DNA from 4 places in the Labrenzia sp. PHM005 genome. Region 4 is predicted to be linked to each of the others. Evidence: predicted binding sites of a transcription regulator. Region 4 holds the regulator's gene; each other region holds the start of a gene.
The links. Region 4 encodes PhoB, which activates phosphate uptake and scavenging genes when phosphate is short. Its sites were predicted from a motif close to TGTCATNNANCTGTCAT; they were not measured.
Positions count from the first base shown of each region.

Region 1 (4,117 bases), 2.7 Mb from region 4:
CTGCGGCCAAAGATAAAATAAACTTTGAGGCGCATAACACCTTCATTATTCCGCGGTCGGAAATCACCGGAACCAATGTTGTTCCGAATTCCCTGACGACACCGACGGGCCTGATTTCGACAACGTTCAATACAGGCGATATTGGCCAGGACGCGTTTGTTCCCTCGTCCTATACGTCCTATAATTTCAATGACAAAGTCTTCCTCGGCGTTGGCATCAACGGTGCATTCGGATTGGCAACCAAGCCAAAAGACACCAATTGGACCGGTGCCGGTTACAATCGTTCGTCAAAAATCTTCTCCCTGAATGTAAACCCAGTTGCCAGCTATAAGATCAACGAAATGTGGTCTGTAGGTGTCGGGGCACAAATACAATATGCCGATATCCGGCTTACCAATGCATCTGCTTCTCCGACCATTCCTGGCGCTTCTTTGATCCCTGGTCAGCAGTTGGATGGTGATGGCACAGGCTTTGGTGTAACCGCCGGTGTTTCCTTTAGGCCGACCGCCAAAACAGAAATTGGTATTGGTTACCGGTCCGCGATCTTTACAGATATCGACGGAACCATTGTGGCGCCAAGCCCGACAAATCCGTTTGTGTCCCAGACGCTCGGCGTGAAAACTGTTCTCTCTACACCAGACATGATCACCGTGTCCGCAAAACAGAGCATTACGGATGACATTCGGGTTCTTGGTACCTTTGAGTGGACCAACTGGAGCCGTTTGAAGCAGCCACGCCTTGAATCGACCGCAACAGGTGCAACTGTGACGACGTTGCCGTTCAATTATGATGACGGTTTCTTCGTTGCTCTCGGCGGTGAATACGACTTTAACGACAAACTCACGCTTCGGGCTGGTGCTGCCTACGAATGGTCGCCGATCGATACGGAAATCCGGTCTGCACGCCTTCCAGACAACGACCGTCTGTGGCTGAGCGCGGGTGCGTCTTACACCTACAACAAACATGTCTCGTTCGACGTGGGTTACACACACATTTTCGGCGCCGATACTGACTTGAACCTGACGCCAGGCCATCAGGATTACAGCGCCTCAAAGGGATCCCTGACAGGATCAGTCGACTCTGCCGTCGACATTTTGACTGCGTCTCTCCGCGTCAAGTTCTGATCGGATTGGACAGCTTTACAACTCAGCCGGTCTGCTGTGCAGACCGGCTTTTTTGTTTAACCCAACGAGCTCATCTGTTCAGAATGCTGCCGGGTAAAGGCCTCCGTCCATCAGGATGTTTTGACCTGTGATGTAGCCTCCATATTGAGAACATAGGAAAGCACAGGTTTGGCCAAATTCTTCTGAGTTGCCGAACCGCCGAGCCGGAATCTCGGCCGCCTGGGATTCCCGCACAGCTTCAATACTTATTCCAGCTTGTTGCGCTGTTCTTTCAAAGCCGCCCTTCAACCGGTCCGTATCCATCTTGCCGGGAAGCAGGTTGTTCACAGTCACGCCATAAGGGGCGAGTTGCCGACAGACACCGGCTAGGAATGCAGTCAGGCCTGCCCGGGCGCCGCTTGAAAGGTCAAGGCCTTCAATCGGCATTTTGACCGAGAGGGAGGTGATGTTGACGATCCGCCCAAAACCGCGCTCTTTCATGCCCGGGGTTACCGCCTGAATAAGCTCGATTGGGGTGACGAAGTTCTGGACAACACCACCGAGCAAGGCGTCGCGGTCCAGTTCCGTGTAGTCTTTTCGGGGCGGGCCGCCATTGTTGTTCACCAGAATGTCTGGCTGGGGGCAAACATCCAGAAGCGCAGCTTGTCCCTCCGGGGTCGAGACGTCAGCTGCAACTGCTGTCACATTAACCTGAAACTGTTCGGCCAAATGGACCCGCGTGGCCTCTAGAGCCGCTTGATCCCGTCCGTTGATCACCAAATTACACCCGGCCTCGGCAAGCGCTTCCGCGCAGCCACGGCCCAGTCCCCGGCTCGAAGCGCAAACGATCGCCGATTTGCCGCGCAATCCCAAATCCATCTGCTGGTCTCCCCAAGCATTTTCAAATCACTGCCGGATACTAGGGAAACTGGATAGCTGCCGCCATCCTTTTGGGAATAGTTGCAAGATGTTGATCACTTAGCTGGTCAAGAAGTTAGCAAACGCTGGTTTTTCTGACTGCGGCTTTCTGCGGAAGGGACTAAGAAAACGCTGCGTTCGCGGCGGCAAAAGGCTGCTTGTCATAATAGTGCAACCTGAATCGCGTCTATAGCGGTCCAATGGATCATGGAGACGTGAAATGTCCACTTCAGAGGCATCGCGGCATTACAGGGCCTTGTTTATTTCAGACGTTCACTTGGGAACCAGGGGGTGCCAAGCTGAGCTGCTTCTGGACTTTTTGAAAGACAACGATGCAGAGACCGTTTACCTGGTCGGCGATATTGCGGACGGCTGGCGTCTGAAACGGTCTTGGTACTGGCCCCAGCTCCACAACGATGTGGTTCAAAAGATCCTGCGCAAGGGCCGCAAGGGTTCTCGTATCGTCTATATCCCCGGCAATCACGACGAGTTCCTGCGGAATTTTCTAGGCACGCATTTCGGCGGCGTCGAAGTCACCGACAGTATCATTCACGAGACTGCCGATAAAAAACAGTATCTGGTTATCCATGGCGATCAGTTCGATGTGGTGATCCGGCACGCCAAATGGCTCGCCTTTTTTGGTGACAAGGCTTATGTCACCGCGCTCGCTGTGAATACGGTCATGAATACCATAAGGCGGCGGTTGGGGCTGACCTACTGGTCTCTGTCTGCTTGGGCTAAACTGAAGGTCAAGAATGCCGTCAGTTTCATTGGGCGGTTCGAAGATGCGCTTTGTGATGAAGCACGCCGCCAGGGCGTTGACGGCGTGATTTGCGGTCATATCCACCATGCTGCGAACCGTGATGTGAATGGCATCCACTACATCAATACAGGTGATTGGGTGGAAAGCTGTACGGCGGTTGCCGAACATCATGATGGAACCTTTGAGGTGATCAGATGGGTAGAACAAGCCCAGACCGGTGCCGAGTTGGCGAAACCACAGGAAGCTCCGGTCGCCGCATGAGTTCCATTCTTGTTGTGACGGATGCCTGGCATCCGCAAATCAATGGTGTTGTCCGGTCATTAGAGCGGACGGCGGAAGAACTCAGCGCCCTCGGTGTTCGGGTCGAGTTTTTAACCCCGCAATCCTTCCGGACGTTGCCTTGTCCAACCTATCCGGAAATCCGCCTGTCTCTGACCCATCGGGGAACCATCCGCCGGATGATCGATGAGTTTGGCTGTGAGCATCTTCATATTGCCACAGAGGGGCCGCTCGGGCTGCTGGCTGCTAGTATTGCCAAGAAACGTGGCCAGCCATTCACGACAAGCTATCACACGCGTTTTCCAGAATATGTGTCCGCCAGGATGCCTGTGCCGTTGTCTTGGTCTTATGCCTGGATGCGCCGGTTTCACAACGCTGGCGATGGCTGCATGGTGGCCACGAAGTCCTTGGAAAATGATCTGAGAGATCGTGGCTTTAGTAACTTGATGCGCTGGTCGCGAGGGGTCGATGAGAACCTGTTTAAGCCCTACGACGGCTCAGTCCTCCCGGCGGATCTACCGGGGCCGGTCTTCATGTATGTTGGCCGGGTTGCGATCGAAAAAAACATCAAGGCTTTCCTGGATCTGAAACTAAGCGGGTCAAAGGTCGTGGTTGGCGGTGGTCCGCAACTTGAAGCCTTGAGGCGGGAATACTCCGACACGCTCTTTGTGGGGTCGAAAACCGGCGAAGACCTTGCCCGTCACTATTCGGATGCGGATGTGTTTGTCTTTCCGTCACTGACGGATACGTTTGGCAACGTCATGCTGGAAGCGCTTGCGTGCGGTGTCCCGGTGGCTGCCTATCCAGTGATGGGGCCGCTCGATGTGATCGGTGGCACCGGAGCCGGGGTGCTCTCGGATAATCTTGCCGAAGCCGCCGAAGCGGCCCTCGACATTCCGCGCGATCATTGCCGCAGTATTGCGCTGAACTACACCTGGGCGGCGAGCAGCCGGCAGTTTCTTGAAAATTGTAATGCAGCCATCAACCGGTCAACCACGGCAAACGCCGCTGAATAGCCCGCCCACGTAACTTACCCTGCCGATCGATTGAGATT
Region 1 is NZ_CP041191.1:2,959,445-2,963,561, forward strand. It holds gene FJ695_RS13270 (OmpP1/FadL family transporter) at 1-1,124, shown strand, start outside; gene FJ695_RS13275 (SDR family oxidoreductase) at 1,203-1,982, opposite strand; gene FJ695_RS13280 (UDP-2,3-diacylglucosamine diphosphatase) at 2,242-3,045, shown strand; gene FJ695_RS13285 (glycosyltransferase family 1 protein) at 3,042-4,079, shown strand.
Region 1: the regulator PhoB is predicted to act here: its motif matches at 2,181-2,197, upstream of FJ695_RS13280 (UDP-2,3-diacylglucosamine diphosphatase).

Region 2 (4,117 bases), 740 kb from region 4:
CCAAAGCTGTGAAGGTTAGCCGATCAGAGCGTTGTCCGCGCGCTTGACGGCGATGACGGCTGAGCGGGCCAGTTTGCCGTCGCCGTCCGGGAACGGCGCCTTCGGGTGCTGGATGCCGACAAAAAGCGTGCGGCGGTCAGCGGACCAGGTGACACCCGTCACTTCGGCGCCATAGGGCACGGTCATGAAACGCTCGATCTGACCGGTGACCGGGTCGCCAACCAGCATCTGGTTGTTGCCCATACCGGCGAAATCGCCTTCGTTTTTGTAGTTGCCGTCCGTCTGGATCCACAAAAGGCCCGACGTATCGAACATCATGCCGTCCGGCGAGTTGAACATGTTGCCGGCGTTGACGTTGGACGAGCCTGCATAGGCACTGTCACCGTGAACCTCCGGGTTGCCGGCCATAACATAGAGATCCCACTTGAAGGCACTTGCCGCATGGTCGTCATTGGCCGGGTACCAGCGGACGATTTGGCCGTAGTTGTTCTTCTCGCGCGGGTTCGGGCCGTTGACGGCGGTGTCGTCGCCACCGGCGTTCGGTTTGACGCCGCGGTTCTTGTTGTTGGTCAGCGCGCAGTAGGCTTCAACAGACACCGGGTTCACAGCTACCCATTCCGGACGGTCCATGGTGGTTGCGCCAACTTTGGACGCTGCCATGCGGGAGAAGATGCAGATCTCTTCCTTGCTCATGCCAGTTGCTTCCGGAGTGAGAGCCACCCATTCACCGTTGCCGTCGTCAGCGAACTTGGCAACATAAAGCTGACCGTCGTCCAGAAGACCGTCGGTTGGGGCACCTGGCGTATAGGTGCCATTGGAGACGAATTTATACAGGAATTCGCCGCGCTCATCGTCACCCATGTAAACAACAACCTGGCCGCTCGGCGCGAGCGTACAAGCGGCGTTTTCGTGCTTGAAACGGCCGAGAGCTGTGCGTTTGACCGGCGTTGAACTCGGGTTGGTCGGATCAATCTCAACGATGTAGCCCGCGCGGCGCGGCTCGTTGACGTTTTTGGAAATGTCGAACCGCGCGTCGAATTTTTCATAGCTGTAGCGGCTCTCGTTGGAGATCCCGTAGCGCTTGTAATCGTGCGGGCGCTCGAAGGTATCATCGGTGGACCCGAAATAGCCGTTAAAGTTTTCTTCGCAGGTCAGATATGTGCCCCACGGGGTCTTGCCGGCACCACAGTTGTTGAAGGTGCCGAGAGATTTGGTGCCGGTTGGGTCGGCGTCGGTCTTCAGAAGGTCATGACCGGCCGCAGGACCGGAAATCCGCATTTCCGTGTTATGGGTGATGCGGCGGTTGAACGGGCTGTCGACGACCACTTTCCAGCCGGCCGCCCCTTCTTCAACTTCCATCACGGTCACGCCCTGGAAGTTCTGCAGCATCTTAACGTCGTCAGCCGACCGCGGTTTGCCGTCTCCGGTGTGCGGCAGGTTGATCTTCGGGTTCACATATTCGCTGTTGACGGCAATCACTTGCTTGTCGCCAACAACAAACAGCTCCATGCCGTCAGTGTTTTCGCCGAAGACACGATCAGAAGAGGCGACCGGAACACCCGTCTCGCTGTCAAAATCAGCGGCGTCTGAGAACAGCTTATCGCCCCATTTCACCAAGATGTCCCAGGTATACCCTTCCGGAACATGCACGGTCGCATCGGTGGCAATGCCAACCGGAGAGAAGGCAAACCGGCCGGATGCCGCCTGAGCTTGTACAGATGTGGACGTCATCAAGCTGGCACCGGTGCCAAGGCCCATAACAGCCGCACCGGAACCAAAGGCAACCAGACCGCCAAGGAAACCGCGGCGCGACAGGCCCGCTTCAACAACACGGTCAAATTCGGTGATTTCTTCGGCCGGACGAACCAGCTCGTCCCACTCGTCCCAGGACAATTCGTCTTTGTTGATATCGGTCATAATTGCTCTCCAGAAGGATGGCTACTTAGATACGCTCATATGTGAGGTAAACAGCGATACCGAAAACAGCGTGACGCTAGCATGACAACAACGTCAAAGTTGCCCTGTTCAGCCACGGGATAAACTTGCTTTTGATCGTCGCCGAACGAACGAGTTTGGCCGCTCCCCTTAATACACCGCTGTCTCCTTACTTTTGGGCGGCAGACCGGGTTTTCAAATTAATTTTCAGAAAGGTCAGCCCTCGTCCGGCAGATCGGGAACATCTCCCAAAAGATAGCGCGGGCCCCGCCCGTGGCGGCTGGCCGCATCGCCGGCGTTGTAGAGCTTGCATTTCTGCATCGACAGGCAACCGCAGCCAATACAGCCATCCAGTTTTTCCCGAAGAGCCATCAATCCCTCGATCTTTCGATCAAGATGCGCCCTAAAGCCCCTACTGATTTTGGTCCAGTCCGACTTTGTCGGCGCTCGGCCGTCTGGTAATTTCTGAAGTTGTTCGGCAATCTCGGTGATGGAAAATCCGAATTCCTGCGCCACCAACACAAAGGAGAGGCGCCTTAAATCTGCACGCAAAAAGCGCCTCTGGCCGCCTTTGTTGCGCACGGAGGTGACCAAGCCTTTTGTCTCGTAAAAGCGGATCGCCGACACCGACACCCCCGTCCGCTCGGCCAGCTCCCCGATTGACAATAAATCCGTGCCTTTCACAAGCACCTCCAAAAAATGATGTTTCAGCCCTTGACCTCAACTTAACTTGAGGAATTATCTCTGGTGTCCAACACAAGTCAAATCTTGAAAGGACACACAATGTCAGGCGCATTTTTGGAACATGTGAACGTCACCGTGAGTGATCCAGAGGCCACAGCAAAACGGCTGAATGACTGGTTCGGCTGGGAGATCCGCTGGAAGGGTGATAGCTTGGGCGGCGGCACCACCTACCATATCGGCAATGATACCAGTTATATCGCCGCCTATACGCCGCCAAAGAAGACCGAAGCTCTGCAAGGTGAGAGCTACGGTATCCGCGGTGGTCTCAATCACATTGCGGTCGTTGTCGACGATCTGGACGCGACGGAAGAGCTAATAAATGCCGGTGGCTATCAGACCAAGAACCACGCCGACTACGAGCCTGGCCGCCGGTTTTACTTCGACGATGACGACGGCATCGAGTTCGAAGTGGTCAGTTATTCGGACTAACGAACGCTCCGAGCCGAACCGGTATCAGATGCCAGAAAAACTGCCCCGTCTCCCAAGAGTTTTGAGAGGCGGGGGCGGTCTGGCGAACCCTCGATTTGGCAATAGGAAAATGATCTGCTGGCGTTTACGGTGTGTCCGGAATCACGAAGGACGGACCCGGAATGACAATTTCAGACTCTCGATTTGATGCACTCGAAACCCCATCGCTGATAGTTGATGAACAGCGAATGACACGAAACATCCGTCGCTTAGCAGATCACATCAAAATCAAAGGCGGCACGCTCCGGCCGCATTTGAAGACGGTCAAGTCGAAGGAGATTGCCAAGCGGCTTTTGACGGATGGAACAGGTCCAGCAACGGTCTCGACCCTCGCAGAAGCTGAAGTGTTTGCCGAAATGGGCGTGCGCGACATCACCTATGCGGTTGGTATCACGCCGCAAAAGCTAGACCGGGTGGCAGCAATCCAGACCCGCGGCTGCGATCTTTCCGTCATCCTCGACAGTGTGGCCCAGGCACAAGCCGTGGCGGATGCCTCCGAACGGCTTGGCCAAAAAATTCCTGCCCTGATCGAAATTGATTGTGATGGCCATCGCAGTGGTGTTGCCCCCGAAGATCCTGTTTTGCTCGAAATCGGCAAGATCCTGGCGGATAGCGCGGAGTTGCGCGGTGTGTTGACCCATGCCGGGGAAAGCTATGAGGTATCGGGCAAAAAAGCTCATGCGGACTTCGCCGAAATGGAACGCAGGGGCGCAACGCGGGCAGCCGATCGGCTGCGTGCCGCCGAACTGCCCTGCCCGGTCGTCAGCATTGGTTCCACCCCAACAGCGCATGCCGTTCAAAATCTCGAGGGCGTAACGGAAGTCCGCGCCGGTGTTTATGTCTTCTTTGACCTGGTGCAGGCCGGGATCGGTGTCTGTGACGTTGATGACATCGCCCTGTCCGTTCTGACAACCGTGCTGGGGCATCAGCGCGACAAGGGCTGGATCATCACTGATGCCGGTTGGATGGC
Region 2 is NZ_CP041191.1:4,901,050-4,905,166, forward strand. It holds gene FJ695_RS22185 (PhoX family phosphatase) at 16-1,917, opposite strand; gene soxR (redox-sensitive transcriptional activator SoxR) at 2,152-2,619, opposite strand; gene FJ695_RS22195 (VOC family protein) at 2,719-3,108, shown strand; gene FJ695_RS22200 (DSD1 family PLP-dependent enzyme) at 3,270-4,117, shown strand, end outside.
Region 2: the regulator PhoB is predicted to act here: its motif matches at 1,988-2,004, upstream of FJ695_RS22185 (PhoX family phosphatase).

Region 3 (4,117 bases), 2.0 Mb from region 4:
GTGCGCCTTTGACCGCGCTTTCGGAGAACAGCACACCGTTGTTGGCGATGATGCCGACCGGCATCCCGTGGATGTGAGCAAAACCACAGACGAGCGTCGTACCGTAACGCGCTTTAAACTCGTCGAAGCGGGAGCCGTCAACGACGCGGGCGATCACTTCACGGATGTCATAGGGCGTCTTCAGATCTGCCGGAACCACGCCGAGGATTTCATCCGGGTCGTAAAGCGGATCTTCCGGGGTCTGCAAGGCAAGTTGAGAGGCTTTGGTGCGGTTGAGGCTCGCAATGGAACGCCGGGCAAGGGCCAGCGCATGCGCATCATCGCGCGCCAGATGGTCGGCCACACCAGAGAGGCGCGTATGAACATCTCCGCCGCCAAGGTCTTCTGCAGAAACTTCTTCACCCGTTGCAGCCTTCACCAAAGGAGGTCCTGCGAGGAAGATCGTGCCCTGGTTCTTGACGATGATCGTCTCGTCCGACATCGCTGGGACATAGGCACCGCCCGCGGTGCACGACCCCATGACAACCGCGATCTGGGCAATGCCCTTGGAGGACATGTTGGCCTGATTGAAGAAGATCCGGCCGAAGTGGTCGCGATCCGGGAAGACCTCGTCCTGGTTCGGCAGGTTGGCGCCGCCGCTGTCGACCAGATAGACGCACGGCAGATTGTTCTGCTCGGCGATTTCCTGGGCACGGAGGTGTTTTTTGACGGACAACGGATAATAGGTGCCGCCTTTGACGGTCGCGTCATTGGCCAGGATCATGACTTCCTGCCCTTCAACCCGGCCAATGCCTGCGATCATACCGGCAGATGGGGCCGCGCCGTCGTACATCTCATGGGCAGCCAGCATACCGACTTCCAGGAACGGAGAACCCGGATCAAGCAAGCGCGAAACCCGTTCACGCGGCAGGATTTTGCCGCGGGAGACGTGACGCTGGCGAGCTGTTTCGCCGCCGCCGTCCAGGGCGGTCTGTGCAGCGTCCTTGATTTGCGCCATGGCATCTTCATGGGCTGCCTTGTTGGCCGTGAAGTCTGCGCTTTTGGGCGATAAGCTCGATTTGAGGATGCTCATGTCATCCGGTCTCCGTTGGGTGAAATCTCCCCGGTTTCCGGGGCAATGGTCTTTTGCACCATCTTCAAGTAAAGCGTTTCGATGTCGTCTTTCGACAGGCCGCCGCCAGAACGATACCAAGCCGGTATGCCGGTCAGCATGGCAATGATGGCCCGGGTTGCGACCTTGGCGTCGTCCACCTGATAGCGGCCGTTTGCGGCACCCTCGGTCAAAATGCCGGTGAGGATCTCTTCATAGCGCCGCCGCTCGGTCTCGATCACCTCGAAGTTTTCCGGGTCGAGGCTGCGCAATTCCATGTATGCGATGAAAACCTCGTCGGCCCGCTCCAAGTGGTAGCGAATGTGGAAGCGCACGAAACGCTCGATCGGATCCATCCCGTCCGGAAAGCCGGCGTTTTCCCACTCGGCCATGAGGTCGGCCATATGGGTCAGCATCAGATCTTTCAGGATGTCTTGCTTGGTCGGGAAGTGATTGTAGAGCGCGCCGGGCTGAACACCGACTTGGGCGGCAATGTCACGCATGGAAACGGCCGCATAGCCGGAGGCGGCGAACAGCCGAAGTGCTGTCTTCCGGACCTTTTCGGCTGTTTCCAGCCCCTTTTGCCGCGGCTGTGCGCGCGCACTCAATCCCATCATCAACTCCTCTTACCAAGCAAAGTAAATGAACGTTCATTCATTTACAAGTCAAATTTGAGCCCTAGGTTTTGAGCCAGCGCATTGCGGACCGGATTCTGCTGCCTTTAGTGTCAAACTCCTGTCATGGAATTTGGGCTCTCAGTGCATGTGAGTGAGTATTGATCAGCAAGTAAGGACAAGCGGATGATGAAGGACGCTAAGACTTGGGTGGAGAATGAGTGGGCTGACAGCATGGATGAAGAGCTGGAGATGGAAATCGATGATTTCCTGATCGCTAAGGATCTTCAATTCATTGCTGACAAAAAACACAAATCCCCGCTCGACCGGCGAACTTACTTTCATGAATTGCTGATGCTCCAGGCAGAGCTGGTCAAGTTGCAAGACTGGGTGCAGGACAGTGGTGAAAAGATTGTCGTCATCTTTGAAGGTCGGGATGCGGCCGGCAAGGGCGGCGTGATCAAACGTATTACTCAGCGGCTAAACCCGCGTGTTTGCCGTGTGGTTGCTCTGCCGGCACCGTCCGACCGGGAAAAGAGCCAGTGGTATTTCCAGCGTTATGTGCCGCATCTGCCGGCAGCTGGCGAAATCGTGCTCTTTGACCGCTCCTGGTACAACCGTTCTGGCGTCGAGCGGGTGATGGGTTTTGCTTCTGACGATGAGGTCGAAGAATTTTTCAACGATGTGCCCGAATTTGAACGCATGCTGGTGCGCTCCGGCATCCGGTTGATCAAATATTGGTTCTCCATCACCGACGAAGAACAACAGTTGCGCTTTTTAATGAGGGTTCATGACCCGCTCAAACAATGGAAGCTGTCGCCGATGGATCTGGAATCCCGGGTCCGTTGGGAAGATTATACAAAGGCCAAGGAAGAGACCTTTGAGCGGACCAACATTCCCGAAGCGCCCTGGTTTATCGTTGAAGGCAATGACAAGAAGCAGGCGCGGCTCAACTGCATCAACCATCTTCTCTCCGTCATGCCGTATGACGAGGTCCCGCACGATCCAATCACATTGCCCGAGCGGCGATTTAAGCCGGACTACGAGCGCAAAGTTTTGCCAGAGCATCTTTACGTGCCCGAAAAATACTGATTGTGTTCATACACAAAACGAGATCCCGGCCATCGGCCGGGATTTTCATTTAACGATAGGAGGCAATCATGAGCGCAACTAAGAAAATCCGGTGGGGCGTCCTGTCGACTGCAAAAATCGGCCGGGAAAAGGTTCTGCCTGGCATTCAAGGCTCCGAGACCGGCATTGTCGCTGCCATTGCCTCACGCGGGCTGGAACGGGCACAGGAGGTCGCTGGACAGCTCGGGATTGAAAAGGCCTATGGGTCCTACGAAGACCTGTTGGCCGATCCGGACATCGATGCCATTTATAATCCCCTGCCAAATCACATGCATGTACCGCTGACGCTGCAGGCCGCTGCAGCCGGGAAACATGTTTTGTGCGAAAAACCGATTGCTCTCAACGCGGAGGAGGCAAGGCAGTTGCTTTCCCGGTCTGATGACCGGTTGATTGCCGAAGCTTTCATGGTCCGGGCGCATCCGCAGTGGATCCGCGCGCGTGAGATTGTTCGATCTGAGCAGCTGGGGGAATTAAAAGCGATCCAGGCGTTCTTCAGCTATTTCAACGATGACCCGGGAAATATCCGCAACAACGCTGAGATCGGCGGTGGTGCACTGCTAGATATCGGCTGTTACACCATGCTGGCCGGCCGGTATTTCTTTGATGCCGAGCCGCAACGGGTTGTCTCCCTGATTGACCGGGATCCGGAATTTGGAACCGACCGCATAACCAGCGCGATGCTGGATTTCGGTCAGGGGCGCCAGCTCAACTTCACGGTCTCGACCCAGTTGACGGCTTATCAGCGCCTCCAATTGGTCGGTACGAAAAAGCGGTTGGAACTCGTCATTCCGTTTAATGCGCCGCTTGGCGGGGAGGTGTCGCTGCGTCTGGACGATGGGTCCTTGCTTGGGGGTCAATCGGCAGAAACCGAAACTTTCGCACCTTGCAATCAATACAGCGAGATGGCCGATGTTTTCGGGCGGGCCATTCTGGGTGAAGAAGGCCTGCCCTATGGGGTTGAGGATGCCATTCAGAACATGGCGATTCTGGATGCTCTGTTCAAATCCGCCGAATCTGGTGGCTGGGTTAGCGTTGGCTGATTGCCGCTAGGCTATCGGCTCAAATGAATAGCCGCCGCCGGCACGTGCCTGCAAAACACCGAAGCTGGTGGTGTCCAGATGCGTTGCCGCAAACGGGATTTGATCCGCAGCCAGTTTTTCAAAAAGGGTTTTGCGTGTTTGCGCGGCGGTCTCAGGAGCGCTGTCCAAGGCATAGCGCACTTCTGGATTGGCGAACTGCAAGGTTCCGGACACAAGTGCATCGCCCAACAAAAACGCCTGCT
Region 3 is NZ_CP041191.1:1,493,072-1,497,188, forward strand. It holds gene FJ695_RS06805 (carboxyl transferase domain-containing protein) at 1-1,072, opposite strand, end outside; gene FJ695_RS06810 (TetR/AcrR family transcriptional regulator) at 1,069-1,707, opposite strand; gene ppk2 (polyphosphate kinase 2) at 1,891-2,796, shown strand; gene FJ695_RS06820 (Gfo/Idh/MocA family protein) at 2,865-3,875, shown strand; gene FJ695_RS06825 (MBL fold metallo-hydrolase) at 3,882-4,117, opposite strand, start outside.
Region 3: the regulator PhoB is predicted to act here: its motif matches at 1,816-1,832, upstream of ppk2 (polyphosphate kinase 2).

Region 4 (4,117 bases):
TGAATTACAGCCTTTGCACGATTTCGCGGCTACTCATGAAGGCCTGGCGCCGATCGCCCCCCTGCGCTTGTCCGACGCTTCAAATGTGTTTGTGGACCCGACTTGGGAACGGAGGTCAGCCCAAACTGTTTTGCCTGGAGACATAAGATGAAATCCATTTGGAAATTAGGCCTTGCCGCCACACTTGCCCTCTCCGCTTCATCAGCACTTGCGGAAGACCGAAGTGTTGCCCTTATCCTGGATGCCTCCGGCAGTATGAACGGCCACCTCACCGACGGTACTGTCAAAATCAATGCTGCCAAGAATGCCGTGCGAAACCTCGTCGGTCAGATCCCTGACAGCGTGCGGCTGTCCTTTCGCGCCTATGGACACCAGCACCACCGCAGCAAACACAATTGCACTGACACACAGATGCTGGTTCCTTTCGGCCGCGCGCCAGATGTTCGCGCCGGTGTGGTGAACACATCGGATGGTCTAAAAGCCCAAGGCTATACGCCCATTACCCATGTTCTTGGATTGGCCGCCGACGACCTGAAACCGGAAAACGGCAAGCGGGCCATCGTTCTCGTCTCAGACGGCAAGGAAACCTGCGAAGGCGATCCCTGCCTGCTTGCCAAGAAACTAGCGGAAGCCGATACGGATCTGACCATCCATACAGTTGGCTTTGGTGTCGATCCGCAGGCGCGGCTGCAGTTGCAATGCATCGCGGATGCCGCCCGTGGCACCTACTATGACGCCAACTCTGCCGTGGACCTTGCGAAAACCATGGAAGAGGCGGTAGAGGCTACCGCTGAGCCGGAAATCCAGGATGAAGTGATCACAATCACCCTTCCCGAGGCGCAGGAAGGAACGCTGGAAATCATCGCCCCCTATTTCAACGAAGTGGTTGATGCCGAAACGGGCGAGCAGGTTGCCGTGCTCACAGATAGCACCCCGTCCAAAGTTCTCCCGGCTGGGATCTACAACATCAAATTCGGCAAGACCCAATGGCTGAAAAGCGTTGCTGTTCGAGCCGATGAAACCACAACAATAGAACCGGGCCGGCTCAGGGTCGAAGGCCCCTATTTCAATGATGTCCTGGATCCAGAAACCGGGGAGATTATAGAAAAAGCCACCAAGCATCACGCTGACTTCCCACTTTTGGCAGGCCTATATGATGTGGCCTTCGGCAAAGCCCTTTGGAAGAATGTTGTTGTCAACGAAGGTGAGACGACTGTTCTGAATCCGGGCCGCCTGAAAATCAAAAACCCTTACTTCCATGATGTTCTGGATCCGGCGACCGGTCAGGCTTTGCTGAAGCTGACGAAGTCAAATGACGAACTTCCCCTCCCGCCTGGTACCTATGACGTGCGGTTTGGCAAAAAACTCTGGCGCGGCATCAAATTGACCGAAGGCGAAACCGTGACATTGGATCCGGCCCTGGTTCGTATGGCGGAGCCCTATTTTAACCGGATCCTGGATCAGGATACGGGTGAAGAAGTGGAGAAATTCACCCGGGACCGGACGACGATCCCGTTAGCGCCGGGCACCTACACTGTCATGTTCGGCAAAGCCGCCTGGAAAGACTTCACGGTTGAAGCTGGTGATGATCTGCGGATCAATCCGGGCCGCATCAAAATCGAAGGCAAGAAGTTTTACATCAAGGTTTTCGATGAAGCCGGGACGGAAGTCATAAAGCTGACTGAGGGCACCAACGATATTCCGTTTCCGCCGGGCAAATACAGGCTCGATGTCGGCGGACAAGAAGTACCGGTGACACTGATCGAAGGCAAACGGCTTGTACTGAAACTTCAGTAAGTTTCATTGCCTGCAAAAGACGGAGGCCTGCCGCAAGTTCCGGCAGGCCTCTACAATTATCTTAGGCAGCAGCAAATTGGTCGTTGAAGGAATAACCCGCACCGCGCACGGTGCGGATCGGGTCCTTGGCTTTGCCCTTGTTCAGCGCCTTGCGCAACCGGCCGACATGTACATCGACAGTCCGCTCATCCACATAGACATCGTGGCCCCAAACGCCATCAAGCAGCTGCTCGCGCGAGAACACCCGCCCGGGGGACGTCATCAAAAACTCTAGAAGACGGAATTCGGTCGGCCCGAGGTGAATTTCCTTGGTGCTGCGGCGAACCCGGTGTGTTTCGCGGTCAAGCTCAATATCGCCGGACCGAAGCATCGTAGAAACCACTTCCGGGCTCGCCCGGCGCAAGATCGCCCGGACACGGGCCATCAGCTCGGGAACGGAAAACGGTTTGACGACGTAGTCATCAGCGCCTGTTGAAAGCCCTCGGATGCGCTCGGCTTCTTCCCCACGTGCCGTCAGCATGATGACCGGCAGACGTTCAGTATCTTCACGGGCGCGCAGCCGCCGACACAGCTCGATGCCGGAAAGACCCGGCAGCATCCAATCCAGCAACAGGAGATCGGGCTGGCTTTCGCGCAGGCGGATTTCTGCTTCATCACCGCGGACACAAGTCTCCACGGCATAACCTTCAGCTTCCAGATTGTATCGCAACAGAAGGCTTAGCGGTTCTTCGTCTTCGACGATGAGCACCTTCGGCATGAATTCTCGCTCCAATTCCACCAGCCGGCGCTTTACGCCGGCCTCAACTTCTGCAGTGCAGCCACCTAAAGGCCACCCCGCTTCAACCGTTAAACGGCTCCAGTTTCGTCAATCTTGGTCCGCTCTTCCGGCAAACGCTCACCTGTCACCATGAAGTAGACGTTTTCGGCAATGTTGGTGGCATGATCACCGATGCGCTCAATGTTCTTTGCGCAGAACAGGAGATGGACGCATTCGGTGATGACCCGCGGGTCTTCCATCATGTAGGTGAGCAGTTCGCGAAACAGCGACGTATAGATCGCATCGACTTCGGCATCGGCTTCCTGAACCTGACGCGCCGCCTCAGCGTCGCGCCGGGTGTAGGCATCGAGCACCTTCTTCAGTTGGCTCAGCGCCAATTCCGTCATGTGCTCAACACCGATTGCCAGCTTCTTACTCTGAAGATCGCTATCAATGGCGATTGCACGTTTTGCGACGTTTTTGGCAAGATCGCCAACGCGTTCCAGATCATGGGCAATTCGGCTTGCCGCGGTGATTTCGCGCAAGTCCTGCCCCATCGGCTGACGCCGCACGATCATGGCAATCAGATCTTCTTCAACGTCCTGATGCAGGGAATCCAACCGGGCATCTTCGGAAACCACTTTCCTGGCCAAGTCGGTATCTCCGGAAACCAAAGCTGAGACTGCATCGGCAAACGCTTTTTCTGCAAGCCCGCCCATTTCGGCAATCCGGCCGGCCATGGCGTTCAATTCGTCATCATAGGCCGTGACTATGTGTTCAGACATCCTGTGCCCTTTCGAAACTTGTGCAACCCGGTCAGCCGAAGCGGCCGGTGATGTAATCTTGAGTGCGTTTGTCCGACGGATTGGTGAAGATGTCCTGTGTTGGACCTTCCTCAACCAGAACGCCGAGATGGAAAAACGCAGTGCGCTGGGATACGCGGGCGGCCTGCTGCATGGAGTGGGTCACGATAACAATCGTATAGTTTTCCCGCAGCTCATCGATCAGCTCCTCAACCTTCGCCGTCGCGATCGGATCAAGTGCCGAGCAGGGCTCATCCATCAGGATGACTTCCGGGCTCACCGCAATCGCGCGCGCAATGCACAGCCGCTGCTGCTGACCGCCGGACATGCCGGTGCCCGGCTCGTTTAAACGGTCCTTGACCTCATTCCAAAGCCCGGCCTTTTGCAGGCTAGAGCTGACGATCTCATCGAGCTCATCCCGGTTTCGGGCCAGTCCATGGATCCGCGGACCATAGGCGATGTTGTCGTAGATCGATTTCGGGAACGGGTTCGGCTTCTGAAACACCATTCCAACCTTGGCGCGCAGCTGCACCGGATCGACCTTTGGATCGTAGATGTCTTCGCCATCAATCTTGATGGAGCCTTCAACGCGGCAGATGTCGATCGTGTCGTTCATCCGGTTGATGGTGCGCAAGAAAGTCGACTTGCCACAACCTGACGGGCCAATAAAGGCGGTCACTGATCGAGGCTGGATTTCCAGGTCCACATCTTTGATGGCATGGGTATCGCCATAATAGACCTGGACCTTTTTCGCTGAAAT
Region 4 is NZ_CP041191.1:5,639,549-5,643,665, forward strand. It holds gene FJ695_RS25485 (VWA domain-containing protein) at 148-1,797, shown strand; gene phoB (phosphate regulon transcriptional regulator PhoB) at 1,859-2,554, opposite strand; gene phoU (phosphate signaling complex protein PhoU) at 2,644-3,339, opposite strand; gene pstB (phosphate ABC transporter ATP-binding protein PstB) at 3,371-4,117, opposite strand, start outside.